4 regions of the Photobacterium sp. Alg240-V54 genome follow, and region 3 is predicted to be linked to each of the others. Evidence: predicted binding sites of a transcription regulator. Region 3 holds the regulator's gene; each other region holds the start of a gene.
What was found. The regulator CRP, encoded in region 3, controls carbon source genes, mostly activating them, when cyclic AMP is high. The targets are predictions, from matches to a motif close to TGTGANNNNNNTCACA.
Positions count from the first base shown of each region.

Region 1 (4,473 bases), on a different contig from region 3:
TGGTACACACCAAATATCGTCATTTACCCAAAGAATTTGATGACTATGTTGCTAATCCTAAGCCTAACGGTTATCAGTCGATTCATACGGTAGTGCTTGGCCCTGAAGGTAAAACAATAGAGATTCAGATTCGCACCAAGCAAATGCATGAAGAATCAGAGCTGGGCGTGGCTGCGCATTGGAAATACAAAGAAGGACCTGCGGCCTCTGGTGGTGCTCAGTCTGCGTATGATGAAAAAATAAATTGGCTGCGTAAATTGTTAGTCTGGCAAGAAGAGATGTCAGATTCTGGTGAGATGCTTGATGAGCTTCGTAGCCAAGTGTTTGATGATCGTGTCTATGCCTTTACCCCAAAAGGTGACGTGGTTGACTTGCCGTCAAATGCGACGCCGTTAGATTTTGCTTATCATATTCACTCTGAAGTGGGGCATCGCTGTATTGGTGCTAAAGTTGAAGGCCGTATTGTGCCGTTTACTTACCACCTGCAGATGGGTGATCAAGTTGAAATTATCACTCAAAAAGAACCAAACCCTTCTCGCGATTGGCTCAACCCGAATCAGGGATTTGTGACCTCAAGTCGTGCTCGCGCTAAAGTAAATGCCTGGTTCCGTAAACAAGATCGCGATAAAAACATTATTGCAGGTAAAGAGATCCTTGAGGCTGAGCTTACGAAAATTAATGCAACCTTAAAAGATGCTCACTCTTATGCCAGCAAGCGTTTTAATGTTAATTCGCCGGAAGAGCTTTACGCAGGTATTGGTAGTGGTGATTTGCGTATTAACCAGATTATCAATCACATTAATGCGTTAATTAATAAACCAACCGCTGAAGAAGAAGATCAACAACTGCTAGATAAGTTGTCTGAGGCCAGTGATAAAGCTTCTCACAATACCAAAAAACCACGCCGTGATTCGGTGGTGGTCGAAGGGGTTGATAACCTTATGACCCATTTAGCGCGTTGTTGTCAGCCGATCCCTGGTGATGATATTCAAGGCTTTGTCACTCAAGGGCGTGGTATTTCCGTTCACCGACATGATTGTGAACAACTAGAAGAACTGCGTCACCATGCACCAGAACGTATTATTGATACGGTTTGGGGTGGTGGTTTTGTTGGTAACTATACTATCACTGTACGAGTGACAGCTTCTGAGCGTAATGGTTTGCTTAAAGAACTCACCAACACCTTAATGAATGAGAAAGTCAAAGTTGCTGGTATGAAGAGCCGCGTTGATTATAAAAAGCAAATGTCGATCATGGACTTTGAGCTTGAGTTAACCGATTTAGATGTACTCAGTCGCGTATTGAGCCGTATTGAGCAAGTAAAAGATGTTGCTCAAGCTAAACGTTTATACGGCTAACGATGATAGGCAACATCAACTACAGAAATAGGTAGCCTCGGCTACCTATTTTTTTATATAAGGAAGACAATAATGACTAACAACACTGCCGTTGATATTGATAGTTTATTAAAAATCATGGCCCAGTTGCGCGATCCCCAACAAGGTTGTCCGTGGGATTTAAAACAAGATTTTGATTCAATCGTTCCTTATACCATTGAAGAAGCTTATGAAGTGGCTGATGCGATTGAGCAAAAAAATTGGGGTGATGTTAAAGAAGAGCTTGGTGACTTATTATTTCAAGTGGTGTTTTATAGCCAATTAGCCCAAGAACAAGGCTTGTTTGATTTTAATGATGTGGTTGCTGGTATTAGTGATAAACTCACTCGTCGTCATCCACATGTTTTTGGTGAGGCTGAATTTGCTGATGAAGCGGCAGTAAAGCAAAACTGGGAAGCAGAAAAAGCCAAAGAGCGCGCCGAAAAGGCACAAGATGAGAGTTTGCTTGCCAATATTCCATTAGCGTTACCCGCCCTGACACGAGCCAATAAAATTCAGCAGCGTTGTGCTAGCCAAGGTTTTGATTGGGATACGTTAGGTCCTGTGGTTGAAAAAGTACAAGAAGAGCTGGATGAAGTGATGGCAGAGGTAATTCAAACGCCTCAACAGCAACATAAGATCGCGGAGGAAATGGGAGATTTACTGTTTTCAGTGGTAAATTTAAGCCGTCATCTCGATGTAAAGCCAGAACATGCACTGCAACAAGCCAATAAAAAATTTGAGCGACGTTTTCGCCAAGTTGAAAAAAATGTGCTAGAACAAGGTAAGTCTTTAGACCAATGTTCATTAACTGAGCTAGATCTTGAGTGGAATAGAGTAAAGCAGCATGAATGCAAAAAATAACTATTCCCATTAAGAATTGCTATGTTATAAAGGTATGAAAACTTAGTGGTCAAAAGCAGCGAAATGGGGTGAAAACTAGGCGCAAATCACTTCCTTGATTTGAGACAAAAAAAATCTTAGGGGTGTGTGATAGTTTTCACGTTGTGGCGATAAATGGTGTCTGGTATACTAATTTCCCGTCCAGATACACTTTATCCTCTACACCAATCTTCCAGGTTTAACATGACAACGAATTATATTTTTGTTACGGGCGGAGTAGTATCCTCTCTAGGTAAAGGCATTGCTGCAGCATCTTTGGCAGCTATTCTAGAAGCACGTGGTCTTAATGTGACCATGATGAAATTAGACCCTTACATTAACGTTGATCCAGGCACAATGAGCCCTACTCAGCATGGTGAAGTATTCGTTACGGAAGACGGTGCAGAGACTGATCTTGACTTAGGTCACTACGAGCGCTTTATACGCACCAAAATGACTAAGCGTAATAACTTTACTGCTGGTCGCGTATACGCTGATGTTCTACGTAAAGAACGTCGTGGTGATTACCTAGGTGCAACGATTCAGGTTATTCCACATATCACTAACGAAATTAAAGATCGTGTGATTGCTGGTGCTGCGGGTCATGATATCGCGATTGTTGAAGTCGGCGGTACGGTAGGTGATATTGAATCACTACCATTTATGGAAGCTATTCGTCAGCTTGCAGTACAACAAGGTCGTGAAAACACCATGTTTATGCACTTGACGCTAGTACCTTATCTTGCTGCTGCTGGTGAAGTGAAAACTAAGCCAACGCAACACTCAGTTAAAGAATTACTTTCTATCGGTATTCAACCAGATATTTTGGTTTGCCGTAGTGATCGTGTTATTCCTGCCAACGAACGCGCAAAGATTGCGTTGTTCTGTAACGTGCAAGAAAAAGCGGTTATCTCAATGAAAGATGTAGATTCAATCTACAAAATCCCACAGCTTATTAAGGCACAAGGCCTTGATGACTTAGTATGTAAGCGTTTTGGTATTACTGCACCAGAAGCTGATCTATCTGAGTGGGAACAAGTTATTTATGAAGAAGCTAACCCTACTGCTGAAGTGACTATTGGTATGGTTGGTAAGTACATTGAATTACCTGATGCTTATAAGTCAGTCAACGAAGCACTTAAACATGCTGGTTTGAAAAACCGTATTTCAGTACAAATTAAATACATCGATTCTCAAGATGTTGAGTCTAAAGGTACTGAAGTACTTGCAGGTCTAGACGCAATTTTAGTACCTGGTGGCTTTGGTCATCGTGGTATTGAAGGCAAGATTCTGACGGCTCAATATGCACGTGAAAACAAAATCCCTTATTTAGGTATTTGTTTAGGTATGCAAGTCGCGTTAATTGAATTTGCTCGTAACGTAGCAAACATGGCGGATGCACACTCAACAGAATTTAGCGCTGAAACTAAACACCCAGTGGTTGGCTTGATCACTGAGTGGGTTGATGGCGATGGTAACGTAGAAGAGCGTACTGAAAAATCTGATCTTGGCGGTACAATGCGCCTTGGTTCTCAGTTATGTCATCTTCAAGATGGTTCAAAAGCACGTGAATTATACGCACAAGCGTCTATTCATGAGCGTCACCGTCACCGTTACGAAGTTAATAACAACTTGCTGCCTAAGTTAGAGAAAGCAGGTCTGAAAGTATCAGGTTTGTCTGCTGACAAGAAGCTAGTTGAAATTATTGAAATTCCGAACCACCCTTGGTTCGTTGCTGCACAGTTCCACCCAGAATTTACTTCAACACCTCGTGATGGACACCCATTATTTGAAGGTTTTGTAAAAGCTGCGGGTGTACATCACCGCGGTGAATCTGATAAGTAAGGATTACTGATAGCTGTAGCAGTTCTCGCTGCAGCTATTTTATTTAGCTTTTAATTTGAAGATAAAGCAGAGGAAACACAATGTCTAAGATCGTTAAAGTTCTAGCTCGTGAAATCATTGACTCACGTGGCAACCCAACAATTGAAGCTGAAGTTCACCTAGAAGGTGGTTTCGTTGGTATGGCTGCTGCACCGTCTGGTGCTTCTACGGGTTCTCGTGAAGCTCTTGAGCTTCGTGATGGCGATAAATCTCGTTTCCTAGGTAAAGGTGTTCTTAAAGCTGTTGCTGCTGCAAACGGTCCAATCGCTGAAGTACTAATGGGTAAAGACGCGACTGATCAAGCTGCAATCGACCAACTAATGATCGACCT
Region 1 is NZ_UNRL01000012.1:44,223-48,695, reverse strand. Features, by position in the region: gene relA (GTP diphosphokinase) at 1-1,358, shown strand, start outside; gene mazG (nucleoside triphosphate pyrophosphohydrolase) at 1,431-2,240, shown strand; gene G6R09_RS18420 (CTP synthase) at 2,463-4,103, shown strand; gene eno (phosphopyruvate hydratase) at 4,184-4,473, shown strand, end outside.
Region 1: the regulator CRP is predicted to act here: its motif matches at 2,366-2,381, upstream of G6R09_RS18420 (CTP synthase).

Region 2 (4,473 bases), on a different contig from region 3:
GCATCATAAACACTGGCGACTCGCGCATTATTACGATCAACCGCCAATAAATATTGGGTTAAATCATTACTACCAACAGAGAGAAAATCGACTCGCCCAACCAACGCATGGAGTTGATATAACATTGATGGCACTTCGATCATAATGCCAATGCGAGGCTTATGCAGTTGTTGCCCTGCCGCTAATGCTGTTTGAGCAACATCCGCATACGCCCGTTCAATAATCGCTTTAGCGTCATCAAGTTCATTAATACTTGAAATCATCGGCAGTAAAATATCCATGTTGTTCAAACCAATGCTAGCGCGTAGCATGGCTCGTACTTGGATCATAAATATTTCAGGATGATCGAGCGTAAATCGAATTCCACGCCAGCCTAGAAAAGGGTTATCTTCTTCAATTGATAGATAAGGTAGTGGTTTATCTCCGCCAATATCAAGCGTACGCATCACAACCGGCTGATGTGGGTAAGTGTGCAAAATAGTGCGGTACTGATTAATTTGTTCTTCTTCAGAGGGAAAACTACGTTGCAGTAAAAACGGCACTTCGGTGCGGTAAAGTCCTACGCCATCAATACCTTTATTGATAGCAAGATGCGAGTCGGCACTTAAGCCTGCATTAATATGAACCATGATCCGTTGCTGATCTTTAGTTACTGCCAGTTGTTGCTGGTCACCTTCAACAATTTTTTCAAGTTCATCATCTTCACGCAATAAGCGTCGATATTCAGCCAACACATGTCGATTTGGATTGACTAAAAAATCACCACGATAGCCATCAACTACCACCACATTGTTGTGCACTGTATGTGGGGTAAAATCGACCCCCATAATGGCAGGAATACCTAATGCGCGAGATAAAATAGCGGCATGTGAGTTGGCGGCACCGTCTTGAGCAACCACAGCAGCCAGTTTACCCGCAGGTACTGTCGCTAACATTGCAGCGGTTAACTCTCGCGTCAGTAGTACAATTGGTTCATCCCATTGCTGTTCATTAGGCTCGTCATCACATAAAAAATACAATAACCGCTGCCCTAATTCACGAATATCACGCGCTCGCTCTTTAAGGTATTGATCTTTCATATTGGCAAAACGATTAGAATACGCTTCAACCACTTGCCGCACAGCCCATTCCGCTTGATCACCACTATCTATACGAGTTTTAAGATCTTGGCGTAGCAATGGATCATTGAGTAAATGACTAAAGAGATCAAAAATAGCGAGGGTTTCTTTTTGCAAGTCACTATCAAACCGCTTCCGTAAACGGCGAAATTCTTTTGCTGCCGCATCAATCGCAATCGTTAATCGGTCTTGTTCGGCATGAATATTTAAACATGACGCTGGCGCAACATGCTCTAATAATGGCTGAGTATCATCCCACCATGCTTTTGCCACCGCAACGCCACTGGATGCTGCTGAGCCAGTTAAATGGAGCCGATTACCTTGTTCAAACCACATTCCTTGTGCTTTCGCATGGGCTAAAATACCCGCTAATTGCGCGGCAAGTGTGACTAAAAACGATTCTTCACTTTCGTTAAATTCTCGCTGCTGACGCTGTTGAACTACGATAACACCAAGGACTTGGCGCTGATGTATGATAGGTGTACCAAAAAAGGATCGAAAAGATTCCTCTCCGATCCCTGGTAAATGTTTAAAACGAGGATGTAAACGCGCATCTGCAACATTTAATGGCTCTGCTCGTTGGCCCACTAATCCTACAAGCCCTTGATCAAAGCGCAAACTAATACGCCGTCGAGATTTATTTAACCCCTGTGTTGCCATCAAGGTATAAACCTGACGCTGATGATCGGCAATGTACACCGAACAACAATCGGTCTTCATTGCTAACGTCGTGTTTGAGACTAATTGATCCAATGCATCAATCAATGTATGGGCGCTAACAACCTTGTCAACAATATCTCTTAGCTGTGTCAGCATAGTGAGCCTTTAAATTGTTCCCTGTGAGCCAATAACCTCTATTTTGCTAATTACGCTTACTCTTGGTGCGTTTAAATTTACGTTCTTTCCATTCTTTAAATGGCATTGCGACAGCAGCAAACTCTTTCAATGCACGACGGTAGACATCACGCTTAAAAGACACCACTTGTCTTACTGGGTACCAATAGCTTACCCAACGCCAGCCATCAAACTCTGGTGTAGCACCACGCTGCATATTAACCTTGGACTCATCGCATTCTAAACTCAGCAAAAACCACTTTTGCTTTTGACCGATACAAACAGGTTTTGAATCCCACCGCACAAGACGTTTAGGCAATTTATAACGTAACCAATGACGGCTTGACGCAATAATCCTGACATCTTTTTTGGTTAACCCTACTTCTTCATACAATTCACGATACATGGCCTGTTCAGGGGTTTCACCTTCATCAATACCACCTTGCGGAAACTGCCAAGAATGTTGTCCATATCGTCGAGCCCAAAATACCTGGCCATGGCCATTGCAGATAACGATCCCTACATTAGGGCGGTATCCATCGCCATCAATCACTGGACGACCTCAAGTATAAATATCTATTAATAGTGATTTTTTCATAGTAGACGTGATCGGTAAACAAACATTCATTAATATCGATCAGTTTTCCTCGCTTTAAACCATATTTGGGATAACTTTGCATAATGACCACTTTACCAACAGCTAAGTGAGACATACCCCACATTTATTCACTCTTTCTGTGGATAGATTTGTGCAGAAACCTAAAAAAAGCATATTTAAGTGATTATAAAAAATTTTACAACCCCCAATAAAAAGCCAATTAAAAACAAAATTATCATTTAAAATCATAGTTATAACTACAGGCAAAATTCATAATAAATAAAAATAAAGTTAACTTTCACATCACTAAAAATAGATCGGTTAAAGATCAACCAATAATAGCGTTATCCACAAAATATGGCTTTTAGCAATGAACAAGATCGAATCATAACGAATATTATTCCAACACAATACTGTATAAAAACTCAGTTAAACTAAAAAAAAATATTTTTCATAAAAAAGCTGTGGATATCTTTTTATTTTGATCTTAGCGCTAAATAACTGCCACAAGTTACGCATCAGCAGACATTTCAGCACTATTATTTCATTTCTATAACTTAAATGATCAATGGTAACCATTTATTGCGGATAACGATCATCGTAGATCTTCACCTACAACCACCGCTGATATGATAGTATTATCAGCCAATACTGTCTTCACTATTGGTCCTATCACAATATCTTATGAGCCAACAACCCATGCAACCTACACCAAAAACAGAAGCCGAATTACTTTATCGCGCCCAGCAATTGGCAGGCATGACGCTAGGTGAATTAGCAGCGCTCGCTGGCATGATTCCGCCGCCAAACCTTAAGCGCGATAAAGGCTGGGTTGGACAACTTTTAGAATGGCATTTAGGTGCAACGGCAGGTAGTAAGCCTGTACCTGACTTTATTGAACTTGGCATTGAACTCAAAACAATTCCGATCAGTTATCAAGGCAAGCCATTAGAAACGACCTTTGTCTGTGTTGCACCGTTAATTGGCGTACAAGGTCTGCAGTGGCAAAGTAGTCATATAAGGCAAAAACTGGCACGCGTATTATGGGTTCCCGTTGAAGGAGAGCGTGATATTCCACTTGAAGATCGTCATGTTGGATCGGCACTATTATGGAGCCCAAGTGCAGAAGAAGAACAACAATTACGGCAAGATTGGGAAGAGTTGATGGATCTGATTGTATTAGGCCAAGTAGAATCAATCACCGCTCGTCATGGTGAAGTGCTACAATTACGCCCAAAAGCGGCCAATAGTAAAGCACTCACCGAAGCCTATGGCGCTAATGGCCAACCGATTAAAACCCTACCCCGTGGCTTTTACTTAAAAAAACAATTTACTGCACAATTATTGCAACGACACTTTATTTAGCCCGCTTTACGCATGCCCTTGACGAAAGCAACGTGGTGGTGGAATAAGCTCATGTTTATTTAACAGTCGATACATCGTCGCTCTTGATACCCCGAGCTCTCGTGCCGCGGCAGAAATTTGACCTTTATTATTTTCTAATACGGTTAATAATGCATTACGTTCAGATTCTTCGCGCACTTTTTTCAAGCTTAATTTATCATCGACTAAACGTGGAATATCTAATTGTTCCGCTTCAATAGATTTATTTTCTGCGAGTAATACCGCACGCTTAATTTGGCAAATAAGCTCCTGCACATTACCTGGCCACGGGTATTGTAATAGCATTGCTTGTGCTTGTTCCGATAAAGATTTAGCGACACTATTATACTGGCGCGCGTATTTTAATAATAAAAATTCGGCTAAAACAACAATGTCGTTACCGCGTTCACGTAATGTCGGCACCGTTAATGACACCACATTTAAACGAAAATATAATTCACGCCGTAATGTCGTTAAAGTCACTAAATGCTCAAGTGAATGTTTGGTAATAGAAATAACACGAATATCAACGCTAATCGC
Region 2 is NZ_UNRL01000007.1:75,917-80,389, reverse strand. Features, by position in the region: gene ptsP (phosphoenolpyruvate--protein phosphotransferase) at 1-1,934, opposite strand, end outside; gene rppH (RNA pyrophosphohydrolase) at 1,981-2,505, opposite strand; gene mutH (DNA mismatch repair endonuclease MutH) at 3,250-3,915, shown strand; gene G6R09_RS15630 (sigma-54-dependent transcriptional regulator) at 3,922-4,473, opposite strand, start outside.
Region 2: the regulator CRP is predicted to act here: its motif matches at 2,658-2,673, upstream of rppH (RNA pyrophosphohydrolase).

Region 3 (4,473 bases):
GGCTGGTGGCATAGCCTTGTTAGCAGCGACACGTGGCCAAGGTGCAATCGTTACTCCTGCGATTATTGAAGTCAGTGCCGTTAGTGAGCCTGCAGATGAAGAGTACTTTGGACCGTTATTGCAAGTCAGTCGTTATGATGACTTTAGTCAAGCAGTGGTCAGTGCAAATCAAACCCGTTATGGATTAGCTGCAGGATTAATATCAACAGATGAGCAGCAATGGCAGTATTTTATTGACCATATTAGAGCGGGAATTGTGAATCGAAATCGACCATTAACTGGCGCCAGTGGTGATGCGCCATTTGGTGGCCCAGGAGCATCTGGAAATCTACGCCCAAGTGCTTATTATGCCGCCGATTATTGTGCTTACCCGATGGCATCTGTTGAAGATGTATCAGTGCAATTGCCGTCTCAATTAGCGCCAGGTGTGAGCTTGAACTAAGATATATACACTGATGATGGTTTAAATAAGCGGGTAGATTATGGAATCAATTACGCAACTTTTTGATGGTTTATGGCACGACTATAGTCAACGGTTATGTCCATCAGCAGTGCAAATACAGCGCTTATTAACCGAAGATGCGGCGTTGTTAAATGATCATATTGCACTGCGCAGTTTTGGCGTACCTAAGTGTAGTTTAGCGGTTGTCGCCGCGCCGTTTATTGCTTTTGGCTACCAGCCGCAAGCGAAATACCATTTTGAGACGAAAAAACTGTACGCTGAATATTTCATGCATCCTGATCCTCAATTACCCAAAGTCTTTATTAGTGAATTACAGTTAGGCAGTTGTTCGGCAGAGTTACAACTTATGGTGCGTAGTCTGTTAGATCAAGTCGATGATGACTATTTTCGCAACCCTGATTTTGTTTATGGTGGGCGTCCATGGCAATTGGATTTTACAAGCTATCAATTCTTAGCCGCTGAAAGTGAGTATGCTGCTTGGGTTGCAGCGCATGGCTTTGGCGCTAATCATTTTACGGTCAGTATCAATCAACTTGAGCAATTTACCGATTTAGAACAGATTAATCACTTATTACGTCATAACCAGTTTGTGATTAATCAGGCTGGTGGTGAAATTAAAGGTGATGCAACAGTAATGTTAGAGCAATCAGCAACCATGGCGGATGAGGTTGGAGTGAGCTTTAGAGATGGGGTTCATTCCATCCCTGGTGGATTTTACGAATTCGCTAAACGCTACCCACAACCCAATGGTGAATTGTATAGCGGCTTTGTAACGGCGTCGGCGGATAAAATCTTTGAGAGTACCAATAGCTAGCTAGGTGTTGGTGGTGAAAGAGCTGCGATAATAAAACAGCACTTAGGCAAGTGCTGCTTAAGTGATCAGTTATCTAGCGGTGAAGCCCAAACGCCAGATTCATCAGCAGGGCAGCGACGTAATCCCGTTTGTTGCTCAAGGTAGCAGCGGCTATCGCTAAACCCTGTCATTTCAATGGTTGTTGGCTGACCCGTTAACACGCCGGGTACGGTGGTGTAACTGTTAGCTGAAAAGCGTTCAATATCCATATTGACCATCATTGATTGTTAAATCCATTTGTGATCGAAATGTAGCATGAATGAATGCGATTACAAATGAAAATTTAACAGAAATATTAACGTCATCAATGATTGCTTTTCGATGTTGGTAGATAAACGCTAAGATCAAAAAAACCGCAGGTATCAGCTGCGGTTTCATTGAGGATAACGGCGATACTAAATAATTAGCGTGTACCGTAAACCACAATTGTTTTGCCGTGAGCAGAAATAAGATTTTGCTCTTCCAGCATTTTCAATATACGACCCACTGTTTCGCGAGAGCAACCTACGATCTGGCCAATTTCTTGACGGGTGATCTTAATTTGCATGCCATCAGGGTGTGTCATTGCATCCGGTTGTTTTGCCAGATTAAGTAGTGTCTGTGCAATACGACCAGTCACATCAAGGAATGCAAGGTCACCTACTTTTTGGCTTGTCACTTGTAAGCGGCATGCCATTTGAGCAGATAGACGCATTAGAATATCTGGGTTAACTTGAATTAACTGACGGAATTTCTTAAATGAAATTTCTGCAACTTCACAAGGGCTTTTAGCACGAACCCAAGCTGTACGTTCTTGGTCTTCTTCGAACAAGCCGAGTTCACCAATAAAGTCACCCTGGTTTAGGTAAGAAAGGATCATCTCCTTACCTTCTTCATCCTTGATTAATACAGCAACAGAACCCTTCACGATGTAATACAAAGTTTCTGCTTTTTCACCTGCGTGAATTAACGTGCTCTTTGATGGATATTTGTGAATGTGACAATGGGAAAGAAACCACTCTAAAGTTGGATCTGTCTGCGGTTTACCTGGAACCATATTACTAACTTCCTCTGCATGTGTTGCCCAACAATATGTTCTGTGACGATAACTCAACAAAACTTTTTGATGGTAGGGTTATTCACTCAGCTGCTGGGCTGCAAGCTAACTTGAACTTAGTAAGAGTGTATCCTTTTTTTTAGGTTTTTTCTTGATATTGATCTAGCTGATTCACTCATTTATGAGAGATAAGTGTGCACGTGATCACATCGTTGTGAGTTAGTTACCAATAGCATAGTTTGAAGATGGATTTATTGGCTAATTGTGCCTATTTGAATACGCAACGAAATTAATATTAAACACCACAAATAACGTTTACATTGATGGTATTATCAACAAAAATAGGGCTAAAATCTAAATAATATAGCTAAAGGAGATAAAAATGCAGTCACGCGTAAAATGGGTTGAAAATATGACTTTTGTCGGTCAGTCATCATCAGGACATAGTATTGTCCTAGATGGTAATGGTGGTGATAAAGCGCCGAGCCCAATGGAATTAGTGTTAATGGCTGCGGGTGGGTGTAGCTCGGTTGATGTGGTGAGTGGGTTACAGGATCTACAGCAGCAGATTACAGGTTGTGAAGTACAAATTTCAGCAGAACGTCGTGAGCAAGCGCCACGATTGTTTACTGCAGCTAAGTTACATTTTGTGGTGACAGGTCATGATTTAAATGATGACAAAGTGAGTCAAGTAGTTGCTGATTCTCTCGAAAAATATTGTTCAGTATGTTTAATGCTGGGTAAAGGCGTCGAACTTAGTCATAGCTATGAAATTGTTATGGCATAACGCTATTTTCATTAACGGTTGCTGATAACAGCGACCGTTAATTAATACCAAGTTCAACCACTAGGCGATTTTGCCGTTTTCAATTAATTGCTCTAGTAATGGCCGCATAATTAATTCCATCGCAAAACTCATTTTTCCGCCAGGAACAACCAGCGTGTTATGGCGCGACATAAATGACCCTTGGATCATGGAGAGTAAATATGGGAAATCAACGTCTTTCAAACCGCGAAAACGGATCACCACAAAGCTTTCATCTAAACTTGGAATGCCTTTAGCACTGACAGGGTTGGAGGTATCAACGGTAGGCACCCGTTGAAAGTTAATATGAGTACGAGAAAACTGCGGGGTGATGTAATTAAGATAATCATCCATTGAGCGGACAATTGATTCCATTACTGCTTCACGAGAATGACCGCGATCGCGAGTATCTCTAATAATTTTCTGAATCCATTCTAAGTTAACAATGGGTACCATTCCAATGAGTAAATCAACATGCTGAGCGACATTAATATCGCCGTCGACGACACCACCATGTAGACCTTCATAAAATAATACATCAGTATTTTCAGCGAGCTGTTGCCACGGAGTGAACGTACCGGGCATTTGATTATAAGGCACCGCTTCATCAAAGGTGTGTAAGTAACGCCGAAACTTACCGCTGCCATCTTGAGAATATTGTTTGAAAAAGTGAGCTAATTGTTCAAAATCATTAGCTTCTGCGCCGAAATAGCTGATATGACGACCTTGCTCTTTAGCTTTACGAATTTCACAGTCCATTTCTGGACGTGTAAAACGGTGGAAGCTATCACCCTCTAGCCATGCAGCGTTAATGTCCATCATATTAAACATTTTACGAAAGGCTTCAGATGTAGTGGTTGTTCCTGCACCTGATGAACCAGTGACTGCAATAATAGGGTGTTTTACCGACATAATTCACCTTGTTGTGATTACTAGATGTTAAGAATAAAAACAGCACAGCAATGAATGTTACTACAAGTTTACATAAATGTCGGTTTTGAGTGATAAAAGTGCTAGCAAGGGCCGACTTTTATGATGAATAAATAGTGCGGCTTTTTACATTTGGTTGCGAAGTTTAATGTCGACCGATTCATGTAATTCAGAGAAAACAATCACCGCATCACCGGCTTGTAGTTGACGTCGAACATAAGCCACCTTATCGCTAAGGCTGATTTCTACTTCACCGTAATCGGTGCCTTCACGTAAAATAAATTGCTCAATAAGGTTGGTCAGTGTTTCTGGAGCTATGTCTTGCCAAGGAATAATCATTACAGCTTCTTAAATGACTAATAAAACAATAGTCGCAGTATATTCTT
Region 3 is NZ_UNRL01000005.1:194,866-199,338, forward strand. Features, by position in the region: gene astD (succinylglutamate-semialdehyde dehydrogenase) at 1-442, shown strand, start outside; gene G6R09_RS14380 (DUF1338 domain-containing protein) at 483-1,277, shown strand; gene G6R09_RS14385 (hypothetical protein) at 1,343-1,537, opposite strand; gene crp (cAMP-activated global transcriptional regulator CRP) at 1,720-2,352, opposite strand; gene G6R09_RS14395 (OsmC family protein) at 2,735-3,139, shown strand; gene G6R09_RS14400 (phosphoribulokinase) at 3,200-4,069, opposite strand; gene G6R09_RS14405 (YheU family protein) at 4,214-4,426, opposite strand.

Region 4 (4,473 bases), on a different contig from region 3:
GCATACCATCCTGCCGCAACAATTATAATCGTCCACACTATACGAGATAACCATTGTGTCCGCTGCATGTGACGCGAAGGATCAGGCTCTCCGCAATGAGGGCAAAAGTGGGCACGGCGAGAAACACTACCATCACAAGCGGGACAATCAGTTAAACGCTTAGAGCGTGGCTTTGTCATAGTTTCAGTCACTATCTTATCATTAACGGCATCAGAGCGAGATGCTGGTTGACTAAAATCAGGGGTATTCGCCGGTGGCGCTTTATGCCCTGAACGTTTTTCTGCGTGTAATGAAAACGATACTTCATGTTGAGCATTATCGTCATCAAGTGCAGAAAATTCAGTTGTTTTCACTGTAATTCACCCTTTGATTAATTTCTGTACACAGAATACGCAATATTAAAATAATAGTCTCAATTAATCTTGTTACGAGCACAATTTTAACACTAACATTTCTGAGTTCATATCAACGAAAATTATTGTGGCGGCTTTATCAAGCATACTTATTACTGCTCATTCAGCAATAAGTATGCTTAGCTGTTTTTCTAATGCTACACTCTTAATAAGCGCTTAAATTCATATAATTGGAAAAGGAGAACCATTGTATGTCTAAAGTAATTATTGCTCTATTAACCACTGCAATACTTTCAATTTCAACCGCAGTCACAGCGAAAACAATCGAAATAGCGCATCCTTGGTCAAAAGCGGTTCCACCTACATCCAATGTTGCAGCGGCTTTTTTATCCATTATTAATCATAGCGATGTTGACGATACGCTTATTGCAGCACATTCACCTATTGCCGAAATAGTCGAGTTACATACCCACAATAATGACAATGGATTGATGCAAATGCGTCAAGTTAAGGCAATTGATGTTGCAGCTGAACAACAGCAGCAATTAGTCCCTGGTGGTCTACATGTAATGTTATTTAATCTTACACAAGTGCCATCGATTGATTCGCAGTTTCCACTCACCCTCACCTTTAAGCATGCCGGAGAAATAACGGTCAATGTTACTGTTAAAGCGGCAACATACAGCGGTGATGATAATCATATACCACATGATGTGAGCCATAATACGCAACACCATCATTGATGATTTCAGCGTACATGGTTTATGTACGCTGGAATAGATCGCCATACACTAGCTATCAATTAACGCCCATTAAGGTTTTATATTTCATGATGGCTTGTTGGCAAAAATCACGCTCATCATCATCGTCAATATTATTGGTTAATTCAGCAAACGCCTCATAACCGACTTTACCGTTTTTCACTTTCCAGACAGTATAAGAAGCTTGCTTATCTAACTCGATACGCATTCTTTCGCTGTCTGATAATTGGGTTAAATTATACATTGTCTTCTCAAGCAATCTTTTTGTTAATTCTACCCAAGATTATGCTCAAGAAGAACCTCTTTCACACCCATTACTGTAAGCACTCTTTCATTATTAAAAATAACGATATAACGATCACTACCAATGTAATGGATTACATTTTTTATGTTGTTAATTTTTTTGTAATCCATACATAAACAGCAATAAAAAACAAAAAAATATAAAATATCAATAAGTTAATAATTTAAAACATGACCAATGACTTAATTATGCATTTAATTAACCCTAAAAAAGAAAACGCTACCCTTCACGGTTTCAACAGATTTAGTTATCTATGTCATTCATTAACTAAAACAGCCCAGTTTTTGTGATCTAGATCTCAAGGCTTGAATATTTTATTCAATAAACTAGGTTCATAAATTGAAGCATAATCTTTGCTTCTGAATAACTCATAACTCTAGGAGCACTTCATGGCTACTCCACATATCAATGCTGAAGTTGGCGATTTTGCAGAAACAATTTTAATGCCGGGTGATCCACTACGCGCACAGTTTATTGCAGAAACTTACCTAGAAAACGTAAAACGTGTTTGTGATGTTCGCAGCATGTACGGTTTCACTGGTACTTATAAAGGCAAACCAGTATCAGTAATGGGCCATGGTATGGGTATTCCATCTTGTTCTATCTATGTCCATGAACTAATTAGAGATTTTGGTGTTAAAAACATCATTCGCATTGGTAGCTGTGGTGCTGTTCATGATGACGTTAAATTAATGGACGTCATCATTGCAATGGGCGCTTCAACTGACTCAAAAGTTAACCGCATCCGTTTTGCTGATCACGATTTCGCGGCGATTGCTGACTACCATTTACTTGAAACAGCGGTCAATCAAGCACGCGCACAAAATGTTGCAGTTCGTGTCGGTAACGTATTTTCAGCTGATCTATTCTACAGCCCAGAAGTTGGCCTGTTTGATAAGATGGAAAAATTAGGCATTCTAGGTGTGGACATGGAAGCGGCTGGTATCTACGGCGTTGCTGCAGAACTTGGCGCTAAAGCACTAACGATTCTAACGGTATCTGATCACATTAAACGTGGCGAAAAGTTATCTGCAGAAGCACGTCAGCATTCATTCAATGAAATGATGAACGTAGCATTAGAAACTGCCATTAATCTATAACATCTTATCGTGGTACTACTGGCTGTAACGATAAGTCTGTTATAAAGATTATTAGAGTGAAAAATATATCTGTTGTGATGTATTTTTCACTTTTTTATACCTATTAATAGCAATATTATTCAACAGTTAAATAATTTCAATAATAGTAAAGCAACATCATTACGCTTAGGTATAATCATAGCCACCTCAACGCAATTCGGTGACGATCGATGACTTTATCTTCTCTACAAACGACATTGGATCAACTGCCGCCAGCTTGTGATGATTTTCAATTTAATTACTGTAAAACCGTTGCCTGTGTCAATTTTAGTCGCACAGATCCTCAGCTCTACGTATTACAAAAAAACAATTTACAGCGACCGATACTGATTTGTCGTGAGTGTGGCGCATTTCCGCCAGTACTCAGTAACTATGATGTTATTGCAGAAAAACAGCGTTTAACACAGCAACAAAATAGTGGTTTAGCCGCATGTTCAAATCCTGATTGCTCACATTATGGCTTACCTGTTCTTACCTATCGCCAGCTTTATCATGCGTTTGGTTTTAGTGGTGAACGTCAACGTTATCGGTGTAAGTCTTGCCATCATACCTTTGTCGATCCGTGGTCTAACGGTAATAATAAGCACCAACTACAACAAAAATTATTAGCCTATTTATTTACCGGCTATACCGTACGAGAGATTTGCCGTCGGTTGGTTATCAACCCGAAAACTTTTTATGATCAACTTAATCATATTGCTGCTCGTTGCCGTCACCAATTGACGATTTTTGATGCGCGGTTGGGCAAACACGCTCAAGCACGTCACCTTGCAACAGATCTAACCCCGTTACAGCCTCACAGTGATAATGGGGTATTATGGATCGCAACTGCTGAAGCAGATTCTGGTTATGTGGTTAGCCAACATGTTAATTATCAAACGCAGCAACCAGTAACAACTTACGTTAACCAGCACGATGCATACCATATTGGTACCCGCTTTATCGCTCCGCATAGCTATTATCATTCGACTAATACCGTTGTTACTTCACAAGGTCTACTCGCACATATCGATGCAACTTATCGCCAAATCTTAGCCCGTAAAAATATGGAAAACCCGCTTAGTGGCGAGGTTACGATTAACTACCCAACCAAAGGTTGCCTTATTCGTCCTCAATATACGGTCTATAGCCATTTTTTATATTTACGCGAGCTGCTTAATTCCAATATTCCTAGCCTCGCGGTATTTATGCCTCAAGAAACCTTATTACGTTCAGCCTGTTTGTCAGTGTTTATTGATCGGGTCAATAACCATACTCTCCATCCACTGTATGTTGTTGAAGACGCGCAATGGCAACATGGACAACACGCCGAAAAAATTGATATCGTATTAATGGGATGGTGGCGAGACCGCTGGGCATTTAGCCGTAATAAAAACGGTAATAAAGGTATCTGCCATCTTGGTGGCAATAAAAAACAGCAACAACATTGGCTAACTGTTGCTACTCATCAAGCAGCGACAGTCTATCAACAACGTTTTTATGACCAATTTAGTCATATGGTTAATGAACCACGACGTAAACTTCGTCCTGCCAGTTTATTACCGTTGTTAGATATCTATCGTGCTTGGCATAACCTTTGCCATCAGAATAAAGCTGGCATAACACCTGCGCAATCACTAGGGTTAATGTCATCACCAATGACCCTTGAACAATTATTGCAATAAGCAAGACTGTGTTATTTATAAGCACTCACTATAGATGCCATTAGATCACTATCTAATGTTTTTTTTGCACTTATTTTAGCGTCCAATATCATTTAAACATGCTTCTCTTTAGCCCTTCCCTGGCTAAGCAAATGATCAATAGCCAGATCAAATGCTCACTCAATAATAAGTAAAAAAACACCTCACATTTACTCAACAAAGATAATTTAAATTTTATCTGGCTTTTATTGCGATCAAAACAGGATTTATTCC
Region 4 is NZ_UNRL01000001.1:494,232-498,704, forward strand. Features, by position in the region: gene G6R09_RS02065 (zinc ribbon domain-containing protein) at 1-353, opposite strand, end outside; gene G6R09_RS02070 (copper chaperone PCu(A)C) at 605-1,096, shown strand; gene G6R09_RS02075 (DUF3283 family protein) at 1,152-1,358, opposite strand; gene deoD (purine-nucleoside phosphorylase) at 1,808-2,518, shown strand; gene G6R09_RS02085 (lactate dehydrogenase) at 2,728-4,221, shown strand.
Region 4: the regulator CRP is predicted to act here: its motif matches at 1,704-1,719, upstream of deoD (purine-nucleoside phosphorylase).